Regions from separate parts of the Telluria sp. ZB4P34 genome, predicted to be linked through region 3. Evidence: predicted binding sites of a transcription regulator. Region 3 holds the regulator's gene; each other region holds the start of a gene.
The links. The regulator sigma-54, encoded in region 3, starts transcription at its own class of promoters, with help from an activator protein. The targets are predictions, from matches to a motif close to TGGCANGNAANCTGCTTT.
Positions count from the first base shown of each region.

Region 1: AC56KL_RS17385 (PEP-CTERM sorting domain-containing protein) is a predicted target of sigma-54. The motif match lies at 1,739-1,756, and genes of this name have one in related genera.
Region 2: AC56KL_RS12265 (PEP-CTERM sorting domain-containing protein) is a predicted target of sigma-54. The motif match lies at 1,997-2,014, and genes of this name have one in related genera.
Region 4: AC56KL_RS13785 (PEP-CTERM sorting domain-containing protein) is a predicted target of sigma-54. The motif match lies at 1,668-1,685, and genes of this name have one in related genera.

Region 1 covers NZ_JCASIF010000011.1:97,002-100,439, reverse strand. The annotation lists gene murB (UDP-N-acetylmuramate dehydrogenase) at 1-222, shown strand, start outside; gene AC56KL_RS17390 (SDR family oxidoreductase) at 239-958, shown strand; gene AC56KL_RS17385 (PEP-CTERM sorting domain-containing protein) at 1,096-1,710, opposite strand; gene AC56KL_RS17380 (argininosuccinate synthase) at 1,880-3,112, opposite strand; gene argF (ornithine carbamoyltransferase) at 3,244-3,438, opposite strand, start outside.
Region 2 covers NZ_JCASIF010000006.1:18,795-22,232, forward strand. The annotation lists gene AC56KL_RS12260 (methyl-accepting chemotaxis protein) at 1-1,057, opposite strand, end outside; gene AC56KL_RS12265 (PEP-CTERM sorting domain-containing protein) at 1,213-1,929, opposite strand; gene AC56KL_RS12270 (S41 family peptidase) at 2,161-3,438, opposite strand, start outside.
Region 3 covers NZ_JCASIF010000032.1:1,411-4,848, forward strand. The annotation lists gene hpf (ribosome hibernation-promoting factor, HPF/YfiA family) at 1-308, opposite strand, end outside; gene AC56KL_RS23075 (RNA polymerase factor sigma-54) at 367-1,830, opposite strand; gene lptB (LPS export ABC transporter ATP-binding protein) at 1,830-2,612, opposite strand; gene lptA (lipopolysaccharide transport periplasmic protein LptA) at 2,609-3,175, opposite strand; gene lptC (LPS export ABC transporter periplasmic protein LptC) at 3,205-3,438, opposite strand, start outside.
Region 4 covers NZ_JCASIF010000007.1:100,774-104,211, reverse strand. The annotation lists gene AC56KL_RS13800 (methyl-accepting chemotaxis protein) at 1-483, shown strand, start outside; gene AC56KL_RS13795 (energy transducer TonB) at 580-909, shown strand; gene AC56KL_RS13790 (YXWGXW repeat-containing protein) at 1,070-1,510, shown strand; gene AC56KL_RS13785 (PEP-CTERM sorting domain-containing protein) at 1,730-2,257, shown strand; gene AC56KL_RS13780 (carbohydrate binding domain-containing protein) at 2,446-3,438, shown strand, end outside.

The DNA.
Region 1 (3,438 bases), on a different contig from region 3:
CCGGACGGCAGCGAGAAGCTGGCCGCCGGCTGGCTGATCGACCGCTGCGGCTGGAAGGGGCGGGCGCTGGGCGCGGCCGGCGTGTATCCGAAGCAGGCGCTGGTGCTGGTCAACCTGGGCGGCGCGCAGGGAGCTGACGTGGTGCGCCTGGCGCGCGCGATCCAGGCGGACGTGGCGGCGAAATATGGCGTGGAACTGGAGCCGGAACCGGTGTTCATCTAAGGAACGGAGGCGTGCGATGATCAAGGCAGTCGTGACCGGCCACTCGCGTGGCCTGGGCGCCGCAATCGCGGCGGAACTGGTGGCGCGCGGCATCCCGGTGCTGGGGCTGGCGCGCGGGCATGCGGAAATCGGCGAGGGCATGGAGCAGGCCGTGGTCGACCTGGGGGATGCCCCGGCGCTGGCGGCCTGGCTCGAGGGCCATGCCTTGAGCAGTTTCCTGGCTGGCGCCGACACGGTGCTGCTGGTGAACAATGCAGGCGTGGTCTCGCCCGTGGGGGCCCTGGCCGAGCAGGAGCCGGCGGCGGCGCTGCGCGCGGCCGTCATCAACGTGGCGGCGCCGCTGGCCCTCTCCAGCGCCTTCGTGCGGGCCGCGCCGCAGGCCGAACGGCGCATCCTGCATGTGTCGAGCGGGGCCGGACGCAGCGCCTATCCGGGCTGGAGCGTGTACTGCGCCACCAAGGCAGCGCTCGACCAGCACGCACGGGCGGTGGCGCTCGACGGCGATGCGCGGGTGCGCTGCGTCAGCCTGGCGCCTGGGGTGATCGATACCGACATGCAGGCCGAGATCCGGGCGACGCCGGACGCGCGCTTTCCGCTCAGGCAGCGATTCGTCGACATGAAAGACGGCGGGGTGCTGGTGGCGCCCGATGCCTGCGCGGGGCGGCTGGTGGATTACCTGCTGGCAAAGGGCTTCGGGAAGGAGCCAGTGGACGACTTGCGCGATGGCGCGGCTTAGCCGGTGAGGTGGGGTAGAGGTCGTGCCGGGCGCGCTTGCTGGAATGGATGCGCCTGATTTTCCAATCCCGTGGCGACACTGCCGCGCCAGTGAAGAAAAGCCGCGCGAAGGCGGCTTTCGATGTGGCTGAAGCCCGTTTACTGCATCCGGCGCGCGCGCTTGCGGCGGCTGGCGGCAAGTCCGGCCAGGGCGACGCCCATCAGTGCGATCGAAGCGGGTTCCGGCACGTCGCCAGCGCCGGTCTCGTCGCCGAACACCTGCAGGCCCAGGCTGCCCGGCCAGCTGTGCCAGACATGGTTTTCGTCGGCGAACCAGCGCTGGGTGTTGAGCGGCACTTCGGCAGCACCCATCGAGCCAACGAAACCCCCTGGCGTGGTGAAGGTCATGGCATAGCTGCCAGCATTCAAGTTCCAGGCAAGTCCAGAAACACCGGCCCATGCCTGGTCCATGCCGGCGGCGACGGCGATGTTGCCAGAGTACAGGGTGTTTGCAGGTTTGCCGTCGGCAAGACTGGCGATGTTCACCTGCACTTGGCCGCCTTGCGGCGAACTCATCCAGCCGTTGATACCGGTGATCGTGTAATCCTTATCCAGCGAAAATTCAATACCCAGCCATTGCCAGCTGATTAGACTCGGGTTGCCATAGTAAGAACCGGGTGCTCCGCCGGTATCGATGATGGTGCCTGCCTGGCTGGCGGACATGAAGGCGCATGAAGCGAGCAGCGAAAGGGCGAGGCGGGAAAGGGTGAGCATGATGTCTCCTGGTTGAGTTTCTTTTCACTAAGCAATATTTGTACCAAGAATCATTTATTGAAATTTATCAATGGCTTAACTCATGGCATTATTTTTAGCCCGATCCATATGTAAGGATTTCCGACACAAAAAAACCGCCCGAAGGCGGTTTTTATAAAGAATCGAGAGCTTACTGGCCGCGCTTGGCGCGCGCCTTGGCCGCAATACGCATGCGCAATGCGTTGAGCTTGATGAAGCCACCCGCATCGGCCTGGTTGTAGGCGCCGCCGTCCTCGTCGAAGGTCGCGATGTTCATGTCGAACAGCGAATCGGTCTTCGAATCGCGCGACACCACGATTACGTTGCCCTTGTAGAGCTTCACGCGCACCCAGCCGTTGACGGTCTTCTGGGTGTGGTCGATCAGGGTCTGCAGCGCGACGCGCTCCGGCGCCCACCAGTAGCCGTTATAGATCAGGCTGGCGTAGCGCGGCATCAGGTCGTCCTTCAGGTGCGCCACTTCGCGGTCCAGGGTGATCGATTCGATCGCGCGGTGGGCCTTGAGCATGATGGCGCCACCCGGGGTCTCGTAGCAGCCGCGCGACTTCATGCCGACGTAGCGGTTCTCCACCAGGTCGAGGCGGCCGATGCCATGTTTGCCGCCCAGGCGGTTGAGTTCCGTCAACACTTCGGCCGCGCTCATGCGCTTGCCGTTCAGGGCCACGATGTCGCCCCCTTCGTATTCGATGTCGAGATACTCGGCTTCGTTCGGCGCCTGCTCCGGCGACACGGTCCAGCGCCACATCGATTCCTCGGCTTCCGCACTCGGATTCTCCAGGTGGCGGCCTTCGAAGGAGATGTGCAGCAGGTTGGCGTCCATCGAGTAGGGCGCGCCGCCGTTCTTGTGCTTCATGTCGATCTCGATGCCCGCGTCTTCCGCGTACTTGAGCAGCTTCTCGCGCGACAGCAGGTCCCACTCGCGCCACGGCGCGATGATCTTGACGTCGGGTTTCAGCGCATAGGCGCCCAGCTCGAAGCGCACCTGGTCGTTGCCCTTGCCGGTGGCGCCGTGCGAGATCGCGTCGGCGCCGGTCTGGTTGGCGATCTCGATCAGGCGCTTGGCGATCAGCGGACGGGCGATCGAGGTGCCCAGCAGGTATTCGCCTTCATACACGGTATTGGCGCGGAACATCGGGAACACGAAGTCGCGCACGAATTCCTCGCGCACGTCGTCGATGTAGATGTTCTCCGGCTTGATGCCGAACTTGATCGCCTTGGCGCGCGCCGGCTCCAGCTCTTCGCCCTGGCCGAGGTCGGCGGTGAAGGTGACGATCTCGCAGTTGTAGTGGTCTTGCAGCCACTTCAGGATGACGGAGGTGTCGAGGCCGCCGGAGTAGGCGAGGACTACTTTTTTAATGTCGCTCATGGAAGATTCCAGTGTGGAGGGGAGGTGGGGTCGGGATGGTCAGCCGGCCCGCTGTGAAACACAACGGGGCCGACGATCAAACTAATGGTTGTGGTGGGTGAAAAAATCGTAATGCGGCTTGGTGACTTCGATTATTTGTCTTCGATCCGGCCGAGCAGCAGGTATTCGATCAGGGCCTTCTGCACGTGCAGGCGGTTTTCCGCCTCGTCCCAGACGACCGACTGCGGTCCGTCGATGACCTCGGCGGCGACTTCTTCGCCGCGGTGAGCGGGCAGGCAGTGCATGAACAGGGCATCAGGCGTGGCGCGCGCCATCTTGGCGGCGTC
Region 2 (3,438 bases), on a different contig from region 3:
AGGCCTTGATCGCGCCCATCCGCGTCACTACTTCCTCGACCGCCTGCGCGCTCCGGGTGGCGACGTTCGCTGCCGACCTGGCCAGCGCATTCGCCGACCTGGCGCTGGCATTGTTCTGGGCGATGGCTTCGGTCAGCTCTTCCATCGCGCTGACGGTGTGGCGCAGGTTCGAGGCCTGGCGCTCGGTGCGGCGCGACAGGTCCTGGTTGCCGTCGGCAATTTCGTGCGAGGCCGAATCGATTGCCTGGGCGCCGGCGAGTACCTGGGACACGGTGGCGGACACCCCGCCGGTCATACCGTTGAGCGCATCGAACAGGCGGCCGATTTCATCCGTGCGTCCATGCCGTATCACCGGGCGCAGATCGCCATGCGCCACCTGCTCGGCCAGGCTGACGGCCTGCTGCAGCGGACCGACGATGTTCCGGGTCAGCATCCACGCAAGCGCCGCGCCGACGCCGAGCGCACCGAGGCCGAGGGCCAGCACCAGCGATTTGCCGGCGGTCGAGGCGGCGCTTGACTCCTCGGCCAGGCCGTGCGCCGCGCCGGTCTCGAAGGCCAGCAGGGCTTCCAGCGCGCCGATATGGGCCTTGTAGCCCTGCTCCCAGGCGCCGCTGACGAGCTGCTCGACCACCCCGGTCTGGCCGAACTCCTTGGCCTGGAACAGCGCGGCCTGGGTTTTTTCCAGCGCCGCCTTGTACCTGGCCGCCTCGCCGAGCAAGGCGGTTTCGCGCGCCGACCGCGGCAGCGCGGCCAGCTTCGCCTGGACTTCCACGGCGCGCTTCTTGCCGTCCGCCAGCTGGGCCCCGAAATAGTCCGCCAGTTCCAGGCTGTCGCTGCGTGCGATCGCCAGCGTGCGCGAACCGTTCAGGCGCTCGATGCCGAGCAGGTCCGATGTCAGCTGTTGCTTGGCCAGCTTGTCATACACGAGATCGGCGGTGAGCGCGTCGTTGGCCTGCATGCGCCACAGGGCCACGGCCGAGAGCAGGAGGATGAGAAAGAAAACGATGCCGAACGAGCCAAGGATCTTGGTGCCGGTCTGGAGCTTTGCGAGTGGCATTGCAGGTATCTGGGTTGACGAGATACTTGCATTGTAGAAACTAACTATGACAGGCTGATGAAAAAAGATGACATGCAAGTGCGGTAATGTCACGACAGGGTGAGCGGCATGTTGTTGCCGCAGCACCCATTACGCCATGGCTTGCTTCTTAAAGCTCATGCAGAGCGCTTTCGCCGACGCATCAGTACCAGGCATCCGATACCTGCTCCGAACAGGCCGACACTGGCGGGCTCCGGCACCTGCTCCTCCTGTTCGATGGTGATACTGAATTCCGACAGGTGCGCCACGGCGCTCAACACTCCGCCAAACCGGGTCGAAATGTAGAGGTGCGAAATCTCAGGATAGGGCCCCGCAGGAACCGAATACGTATGGGTGAAGTCCTGGTCAAAGCTTGGGGCGCCGGTCGTGAAACTGCCGATCGCGTTGACGGAGTGTCGCACATCGACAGTAATTGGAACAGGCAGGCGCTCGCTGCCATCCGGGTCCGTTCCCATGGCCGCCGCGTACATGCTGTACGTTCCAAAAGTCCAGTCAGGTTCGCCGTTACTTAAGGCTGTGTAATTGAAATCGACAGCCTGGCTGGCGGTGGAGACGAAACTGACGCCGCCGATGGTCGCTGTCACGGTAAACGGCGCCAGTCCTTCACTGAGGACGGCAAGCCCTTGCCGGGTCGTGGTGTTAAGCCCGGTGTCGTAGGAGATTGTCAGCGTGAGCGCCTTGCCGCGAAGGTCGAGCCCCTGTCCGAAGATATTCACATGGTCGAAGCCATCGGTTAGCACACCGACCGAGGTCGTGGTGATGATCGCAGCACGTGCCGGCGAAAGCGCAGCCACGGCAAATACGAACGCAACAATTACTGATTGAAAACGCATTGGTATGGTCCCTTTCGATAGTGGGCTGAAGGATGGGATGCTTGTTGGCATCGTCCTGGCAATCCACTAAGCAATAAGCGAACCAGATCTACAAGTGATTATTTTTAAAGGCTTTTTCAAGGCCGAACCAACAAATCTTTACTATCTGTAAGAATTTTCGACGGGAAATTTAATGTCGGTGCAGGTAAGGCCGCGTTCGTATTGCAGCCTTTGCCTGCCTGTCGAGAATGCTTATTGGCCCGTCGTCGACACTTTATTACCGGATTCGCCTGCATCCCAATGCCGCTTCAAGGCCGGAATCGCGGCCGGCTTCCATGGCTTGACCGGCTGTTCCCTCATCTTCTTCTCGAGCACGTCGATCGCCACTTCGAGCTGGCGGTCGCGGCCTGCGAAGGTCTCGTGCGGCAGGTTGTCCACCTCGATGTCAGGCGCCACGCCCACGCCTTCGATCAGCCACTCGCCATCGGCCGCGAACTGGCCGAATTCCGCCACGCGCGCCATGCCGTTGTCGGCCAGGCCGTTGCCGTCGCTGAGCCAGACGCCGGCGCCGGCGGTGCGCTTGCCGACCAGCGGGCCGAGCTTCAGGGCCTTGACGCCGGCGGCAAAGGTTTCGCCGTCCGAGTAGGTCAGTTCGTCCATCAGCACCACCAGGTGGCCGCGGAAGGTGTTCTGCATGTTCGACTGCGGCAGGGTGCCGTTCGAGCTCCAGAATGCCCACGAGCGGCGCAGCAGCTTTTCGATGATCCAGCTGTCGATGTTGCCGCCGTTATTGCGGCGCACGTCGATGATCAGGCCTTCCTTGTTGATGTTGGCGTAGAAGTCGCGGGCAAAGGCGTTGATGTCGCGCGCCGTCATGGCGCGCAGGTGCAGGTAGCCGATTCTACCCTTGGAGGCCTGGTCCGCCTGCCGTGCCCTGCCCTGCTCCCAGTCCGAGTAGCGCAGGCTGGCGTGGCGCACCATGTTGACCGGCGTGACGATCACCGGCCGGGCCGCCCCGGCGCCCTGGCTCTTCACGTGCAGCAGCACCTGCTTGTCGGCCTGGTCCAGCAGCAGGTCGGCGATGTCGCGGGCTTCCATCAGCGACTTGCCGTTGACGGCGGTGATGACGTCGCCTTCCTTCACTCCCACGTCGGGCGCCGACAGCGGGCCGCGCTCGGAAGGCAGCTCCGGTTCGCTGCGATAGACGCGGTCGACGCGGAAGCCGTCCGCCACGCGCGACAGCACCGCGCCCAGGCTCGACGGCACGCCTTCGCCCGTGGCGCGGCGCACGTCGCCCGGACGGATCTGCGAGTGCAGCGCGCCCACTTCGCCCACCATCATGCCGAGCACGTCGTCCAGCTCGGCGCGGTCGGTGACCCGCTCGACCAGCGGGGCATAGCGGTTGCGCACGGCCACCCAGTCGACGCCGCGCATGTTGGCGTCGTACAGGAAGTCGCGGTGCATGCGCCATGCGTCGTTGAACATCTGCTTCCATTCCAGGCGCGGATTGGTGCTGACGGCCCAGTCGTC
Region 3 (3,438 bases):
ACGTGGTTATGGTCTTGCAGCATGGATTTGTGTTTTAGAACCTGCCTGTCCAGCCGGTCCATGAGCGTGTCGATCGCCGCATAGAGGTCTTGCGCCGCACTGGCGACATGCAAAATCTTGCCGGATACCTGCAAATTGATTTCGGCTTTCTGCCGTTTCTCTTTTTCAGTGAGGTTATCGATGGCGAGGAACACGTGGGTGTCGATCACATGGTCGAAATGGCGGGTGATGCGCTCGAGCTTATTCTGAACGTATTCACGGATGGCGGGGGTGACTTCGAGATGGTGGCCGCTGATGGTGAGGTTCATACACACTCCTTTGGGAAGGTGCCCTGCCCGCGCCACAAGGTGAGAGTGGGCAGTAGCTTTACAGGGATTTGCGGAGGCTGACGGGCGGAATCTTGAGCGCTTCGCGGTACTTGGCAACCGTCCGGCGCGCAATGACCATACCTTGTTCCCCGAGCATCTCCGCGATCTTGCTGTCGGATAGAGGATTCCTAGGGTCTTCTGCTCCTGTCAATTGCGCTATGAGAGCGCGGATCGCCGTCGAGGAGGCTTCTCCCCCCGCTTCGGTGGCGACATGGCTTCCGAAGAAGTACTTCAGCTCGAACATGCCGTGCGGGGTCAGCATGTATTTCTGCGTTGTGACACGAGAAATCGTGCTCTCGTGTAGGCCTAGTGTATCAGCTATCTCGCGTAAAACAAGAGGGCGCATGGCGACGGCGCCGTGGCTGAAAAAGTTGCGCTGACGCTCGACGATTGCCTCGGCGACACGCAGGATCGTATCGAAACGCTGGCGCATGTTCTTGATCAGCCACTTCGCTTCCTGCAGCTGCGCGCCCATCTGGCTTTCGCTCTTTCCGCCCTTGAGCAGGTTGGCGTACAGGGAGTTCACGCGCAGCTTCGGCATCACTTCCGGGTTCAGTGCTACCTGCCAGCCGTTCTTGGAGCGGCGCACGATCACGTCCGGCACCACGAAATCCGACACGCCCGCGCCAAAAGCCGCGCCGGGATGCGGATTGCACTGGCGGACCACGGCCTGCACTTCGCGCAGGTCCTCGTCGTCGCAGTCGAGCGCCTTTTTGAGCTTGGTGTATTCGCGCTGCGCGAACCAGGTCAGGTAACCCTCGACGATCTTCAGGGCGAGGCGCCGCGTCACCAGGGGCACGCCCGGCATGCGGCGGATCTGCAGCGCCAGGCATTCGGCCGCGCTGCGCGCACCGACGCCGACCGGGTCCAGGCTCTGCACCAGCGCCAGCGCGCAGCGCAGCTCGTCCATCCCGATCTCGAGTTCCTGCGGCAGGCGCGCATGGATCTCGTCCAGCGGCTCGTCCAGGTAGCCGTTGTCGTCGAGCGCATCGATCACGAGTTCGGCCAGTGCGCGGTCGCGCGCGCTGCAGGCGCTCAGGCGGATCTGCTCCGCCAGGTGCTCGCGCAGCGTGATGGAGTCGGCTTCCAGCTGCGGACGGCCGTCCTCGTCGCCGTCGCCGCGTCCGCCGCCCTCGCTGCCCCAGTCCCCTTCGGACTCGCCGCGTTCGGCCTCAAGGCCCTCCTCGTGGCCTTCGGCCTCGGGCTTGGCCTGCTCCTCCTGCTGGCCCGGCTGCGGCGCTTCGCCATTGGCGGGCGCGTTGTTGATCGCGCCGTCGGCCAGCAGGCGCACCGAGCGGTCGAGCGGATCGTCGAGCCGTTCGAGCAGCGGGTTGTCATGCAGGATCTGCTCGATCTCGGCCTGCAGTTCGAGCGTGGACAGCTGCAGCAGGCGGATCGACTGCTGCAGTTGCGGCGTGAGCGCGAGATGCTGCGAGGTGCGGAGCTGCAGGGATTGTTTCATTACATCCTGAAGTGTTCGCCGAGGTAGACGCGCCGGACGGATTCGTCGGCGATGATGTCGTCGGGGCGGCCCGAGGCCAGCACCGCGCCCTGGTTGATGATGTAGGCGCGGTCGCAGATGCCGAGCGTCTCGCGCACGTTGTGGTCGGTGATCAGGACGCCGATGTTGCGCTCCTTCAGGAAGCGCACGATGCGCTGGATCTCGATCACCGCGATCGGGTCCACGCCCGCGAAGGGTTCGTCCAGCAGGACGAAGCGCGGGTTGGTCGCCAGCGCGCGCGCGATCTCCACCCGGCGCCGCTCGCCGCCCGACAGCGACAGCGCCGGGTTCTCGCGCAGCTTCTCGATCTGCAGTTCGGCCAGCAGGGTGTCGAGGCGCTCGTTGATCTGGTCCTTGCCCAGCGGCTTGCCGTCCACCCGCTGCAGTTCCAGCACCGCGCGGATGTTCTCCTCCACCGTCAGCTTCCGGAACACCGAGGCTTCCTGCGGCAAGTAGGACAGGCCCAGCACCGCGCGCCGGTGGATCGGCAGGCTGGAGATGTCGGTGCCGTTGATGTCGATGGTGCCGGCATCGGACGGCACCAGGCCCACGATCATGTAGAACGAGGTGGTCTTGCCGGCGCCATTGGGGCCGAGCAGGCCGACCACTTCGCCGCACTCGACCTGCAACGAGACGTCGCGCACCACCAGGCGCTTGCCGTAGCTCTTCTGCAGGCCCTTGACCAGCAGGGTGCTGCAGCCTTCGCGCGCCGTGGCCTGCGCCGCCGTCATCGATGCCGTCATTGCTTTGCGCCCTCGGCTGGCGCCGTCGCAGTTGAAGGCCTGCGCGGCGCGATGATCAGGGTGCCGCGCCCGCCGCCCACCTTGCTGGTGCCGCTGGCGTCGTTGCGCACCTGCGCCACTTCGCGGCGGTTGTCGTAGGAGACGAATGGCCCCTTGATCTCGTTGGTCATGCGGCCGTTCTCCAGTTCGCGCACTTCGGCATTGGTGAACAGCTTGACCAGCTCGGCGCGCTCGTCGTATTCGATTTTCTGGGCCTGGCCCTCCACCCACAGGTCGGGGCCGCCGTCGCGCTTCTGGCGGAAGGTCGCCAGCTTGCCGTTGCTGGCGGTGAGGGTCACCGTCATATAGCCTTCCGGCGATTCCTTCACCAGGGCGCGGTCGGCCTTGAGCACCAACGTGCCGCGGGTGACGACGACGTTGCCGGTGGCGATGCGGGTCTGGGTGACTTCGTCCACGTCGAGCGTATCGAAGTTGATCACGGCCTGCTTGAGCGAATCGGCGCGCTCCGCCGAGGCGCCGAAGGCGGCCAGGGTGAGGCAGGCGGCTGCGATGAGTTTTTTCATGTTGCTTGTCCTGGGTTGACGCGGCGCCCTTACTGGCGCTGTCGTGGCGGATAGACGATCTGGCCGCGGCTGGCGAGGTGCAGCTTCTGGGTCGCGTTGTTGGCGACCATGCCGGTGCCGGTCACGGTGGCGGCGCCCAGCTGCATCTGGATCGGCCGCTCGGTCTTGAGGATCTCTTCGTCGGGCAGCACGGTGAGGGCCTGGGTCTGCACGCGCAGCGCCTCGGTGGTGGGCGTGGCCGGACGCTGGATGTCGACGTTGCC
Region 4 (3,438 bases), on a different contig from region 3:
GGCCAGGCCGGCGTGACGATGGATGAAGTGGTGACGAGCGTCAAGCGCGTGACCGACATCATGAGCGAAATCGCCAACGCCAGCGCCGAGCAGAGCGCCGGCATCGAACAGGTGAACCTGTCGATCATCGAGATGGACAGCATGACCCAGCAGAACGCCGCGCTGGTCGAGGAAGCCGCTGCCGCTGCGCAAAGCCTGCAGGACCAGGCGGGCGAACTGGCCCGCGTCGTCAGCATCTTCAAGCTGAGCGAGGGCGAGCAGTACCAGGCGCAGGCCCCGGCCCCGGCCGCGGCCCCGGTCGCCGCCAGCACCGCCGTCGTGGTGCGCCCGGCAGCCGCCAAGCGTCCGGCACCGGCCTTGAGGAAGGCGGGCGTGAAGAAGCCTGCTGCATCGGCGTCGGCTGCCCCGGCCTCGCACGACGACGCGCCGGCCAAGCCGAAGAAAGCCGCCACTGTCGCCAGCGACGAGTGGGAAGAATTCTAAGAGAGAAAATGCCGGCCCCCGGACCGGCAGCAGTGAGACTGCGAACCTTAAACAAAACCTTATAGCCTTATTGGGGGAATGATGAAAAACCTGACCATGAAACTGATTGCCGCAATGTCCCTGGCCGCCGCCGCCGGCGCCTCCTTCGCCGCCGAAGTGCCGGCATCCTTTGACCCTAAGAAATGTGCGGTCGAATATCCGAAGGCCTCGCTGATGAACGAAGAGCAGGGTACGACCTCGGCATCCTTCCTGGTCAGCGCCGACGGCACCGTGACCGAGTCGAAGCTGGACAAGTCGAGCGGTTTCAAGAACCTGGACCGCGCAGCCCTGAAAGGCCTGTCGTCGTGCAAGTTCAAGCCGGGCACCAAGGACGGTGCACCTGCAGCGACCTGGACTAAGGTCGACTACGCCTGGAAGCTGGACTGATCTCTTCCGCTCCGAAAAAGCCGGCATTGCCGGCTTTTTTTTCGTCCTCGGTTACATTTTCATAGCAGCATGTTTCGATTGTAAGCAGGTTTTTCATTTCTCCCGTGCGTGCTTGAGGCTGGTTATAGTGGTCTCAACACAAACCGACAGGAGAACCACCATGAAGAGCATTCTTGCCGCTACCGCAGCTGTCCTGATCAGTACCGCAGCCTTCGCGCCGGTCCAGGCGCAGGCCCAGGGGCGCACTGAAGTAATCGTGGTGCGCGAAGCGCCGCCGCCGCTGCGCCGTGAAGCGATCCCGCAAGCCCGTCGCGGCTATGAGTGGGTGCCGGGCTACTGGGCCTATAATGGCCGCCGCTACGTGTGGGAACGCGGTCACTACGAGCGTGTGCGGGCTGGCTATGTCTACCAGCAGCCGGTGTGGCGCCAGGACCGTAACGGCTGGTACCTCGACCGCGGCGGCTGGGTTCGCGACAACCACCGCCTGGCCCGCCGCGACCGTGACGGCGACGGTGTCCGCAACCGCTTCGACCGCGACCGTGACGGAGACGGCGTCCCGAACCGCCACGACGCCCGTCCGAACAATGCGAACCGCTATTAAGCGCGCTTGAGCTGGAACCCGAACCGCCTGCAATGCAGGCGGTTTTTCGTTCTGGGCCGCTGTAATGACAAGCTCCTGTCGAACGTCTTTACACCTCGTGCGCGGCAATCCTTGTGCCGTCTGGATAAGTCCATGAATTTTTGAAAAGTTTTCATTTTGGCATGGTAATTGCATATGCGGGAACCTGCGCACCTTCGCGTACTAACCAGGACTCCTACCATGTTCAATACTCTCGGTAAGAAAATCTGCGCTTTTGCTCTCTTCGTACTGGCGACATCGGCAAATGCGGGGCTGATGCGGGTCGGCTTCAACATCAGCGACGGCAGCATGTTCGGCCCGGATTATGGCCAGGGTTCCTTCATCTACGATACCGCCAAGCTGACGCAACCCGCTCCTGAAGCGACTTTCCGCGCGCCGCTCGAAAGCCTCGACCTGCACTTCGACTTTGGCGAGTTCACCACATCGTTCGTTAAGTCTGATGTGACGGCCCATTTCGAGATTGACGCCAGCAATATCGTTAGGGACATTAATTTTTTCGGAACGAATGCGGATGGCGTGAGGATCGAATTCGGGAGCTCGCCATTTGTCAGCAAGGTCAGCGGTGAGTTCGGCTCACGCACCGTGGTGTATTTCGTCGAAAGCATCACGCCCGTGACGCCGCAGGCGGATGTTCCAGAACCTGCAAGCCTCGGCCTCGTCGGCCTGGGGCTGCTCGGACTTGCCGGAATTCGCCGCAAGCAGCGCTGAGCGACAGGCTCTCCGGTCTCGACCCGCTACGGCGGGTTTTTTCGTTTACACCGCGTAAGACCCTGGCGGCTCGGCGAAGCGCACACATCGCGCAGAAAGTTAACTTGGAAACGATTCCAAACCTGTTTATTATTTGATCGCTACAAGATTTCTCCCATGGCGCAGTTAAAGATAATCAGGAGACACGGATGTTCCAATATAGATATCGTTTCGCCATCGCCAGCATCGCCTTTCTACTCAGCGCCTGTGGAGGCAGCGGCCGCTCCTCGCCGCCGCCAGTGGCAACGACGCCCCCGCCTGTGCTACCCGCACCGGACCCGGCCCTCGTCTGGAGCGACGACTTCAACGGCGCCGCACTCGACACCACGAAGTGGGGCTACCAGCTGGGCAATGGTGCGAACATTGGCAACCCTGGCTGGGGTAACAATGAGCTGCAGTACTACACGGACCGGTCGGAGAACGTGCGCGTCGAGGGCGGCAACCTGATCATTACCGCGCGCAAGGAACCGGTGATCGGCACGACTGCCGGCGGTAACGCAGGCCAGACCTTCACATGGTCTTCCGCGCGCATCCGCACCGCCGGCAAATTCAGTCGCACCTACGGCAAGATCGAATTCCGCGCCAAGCTGCCGGTGGGCAAAGGCCTGTGGCCGGCAGTCTGGATGCTACCCGAAGATAATGTCGGCAATCCCTACGCAAGTTGGGCGGCCAATGGCGAGATCGACATCATGGAAGGGATGGGGAGCAAGCCGACCAAGATCGCCCAGACACTCCATTACGGCGGGATGTGGCCGCGCAATATCTACACGGGCCAGGAGGCAACCATCGCCAACGGCGGCACCGTCAGCGAGTGGCACACCTACACGCTGGAATGGCGCTCAAACGAAATCAAGTGGTCGATCGACGGCGTCGTCACCGCGACGCAGACGAAATGGTGGAGCTCGAACGTCAATCCGCCGGATAGCGACGATGATCTGAATCCCTGGCCAGCTCCGTTCGACAAGCCGTTCTACCTCTTGATCAATCTCGCAGTCGGCGGCAATTTCGACGGCAATCCGGACGCCACGACGCCCGACAAGGCCGAGATGGCGATCGACTATATCCGCTGGTCCTCGCTGCCCGACGAAAAGCGCGATCCCGGTCCGCGCCCGGAGATGAAATATCCGTGGACACCGGCGACG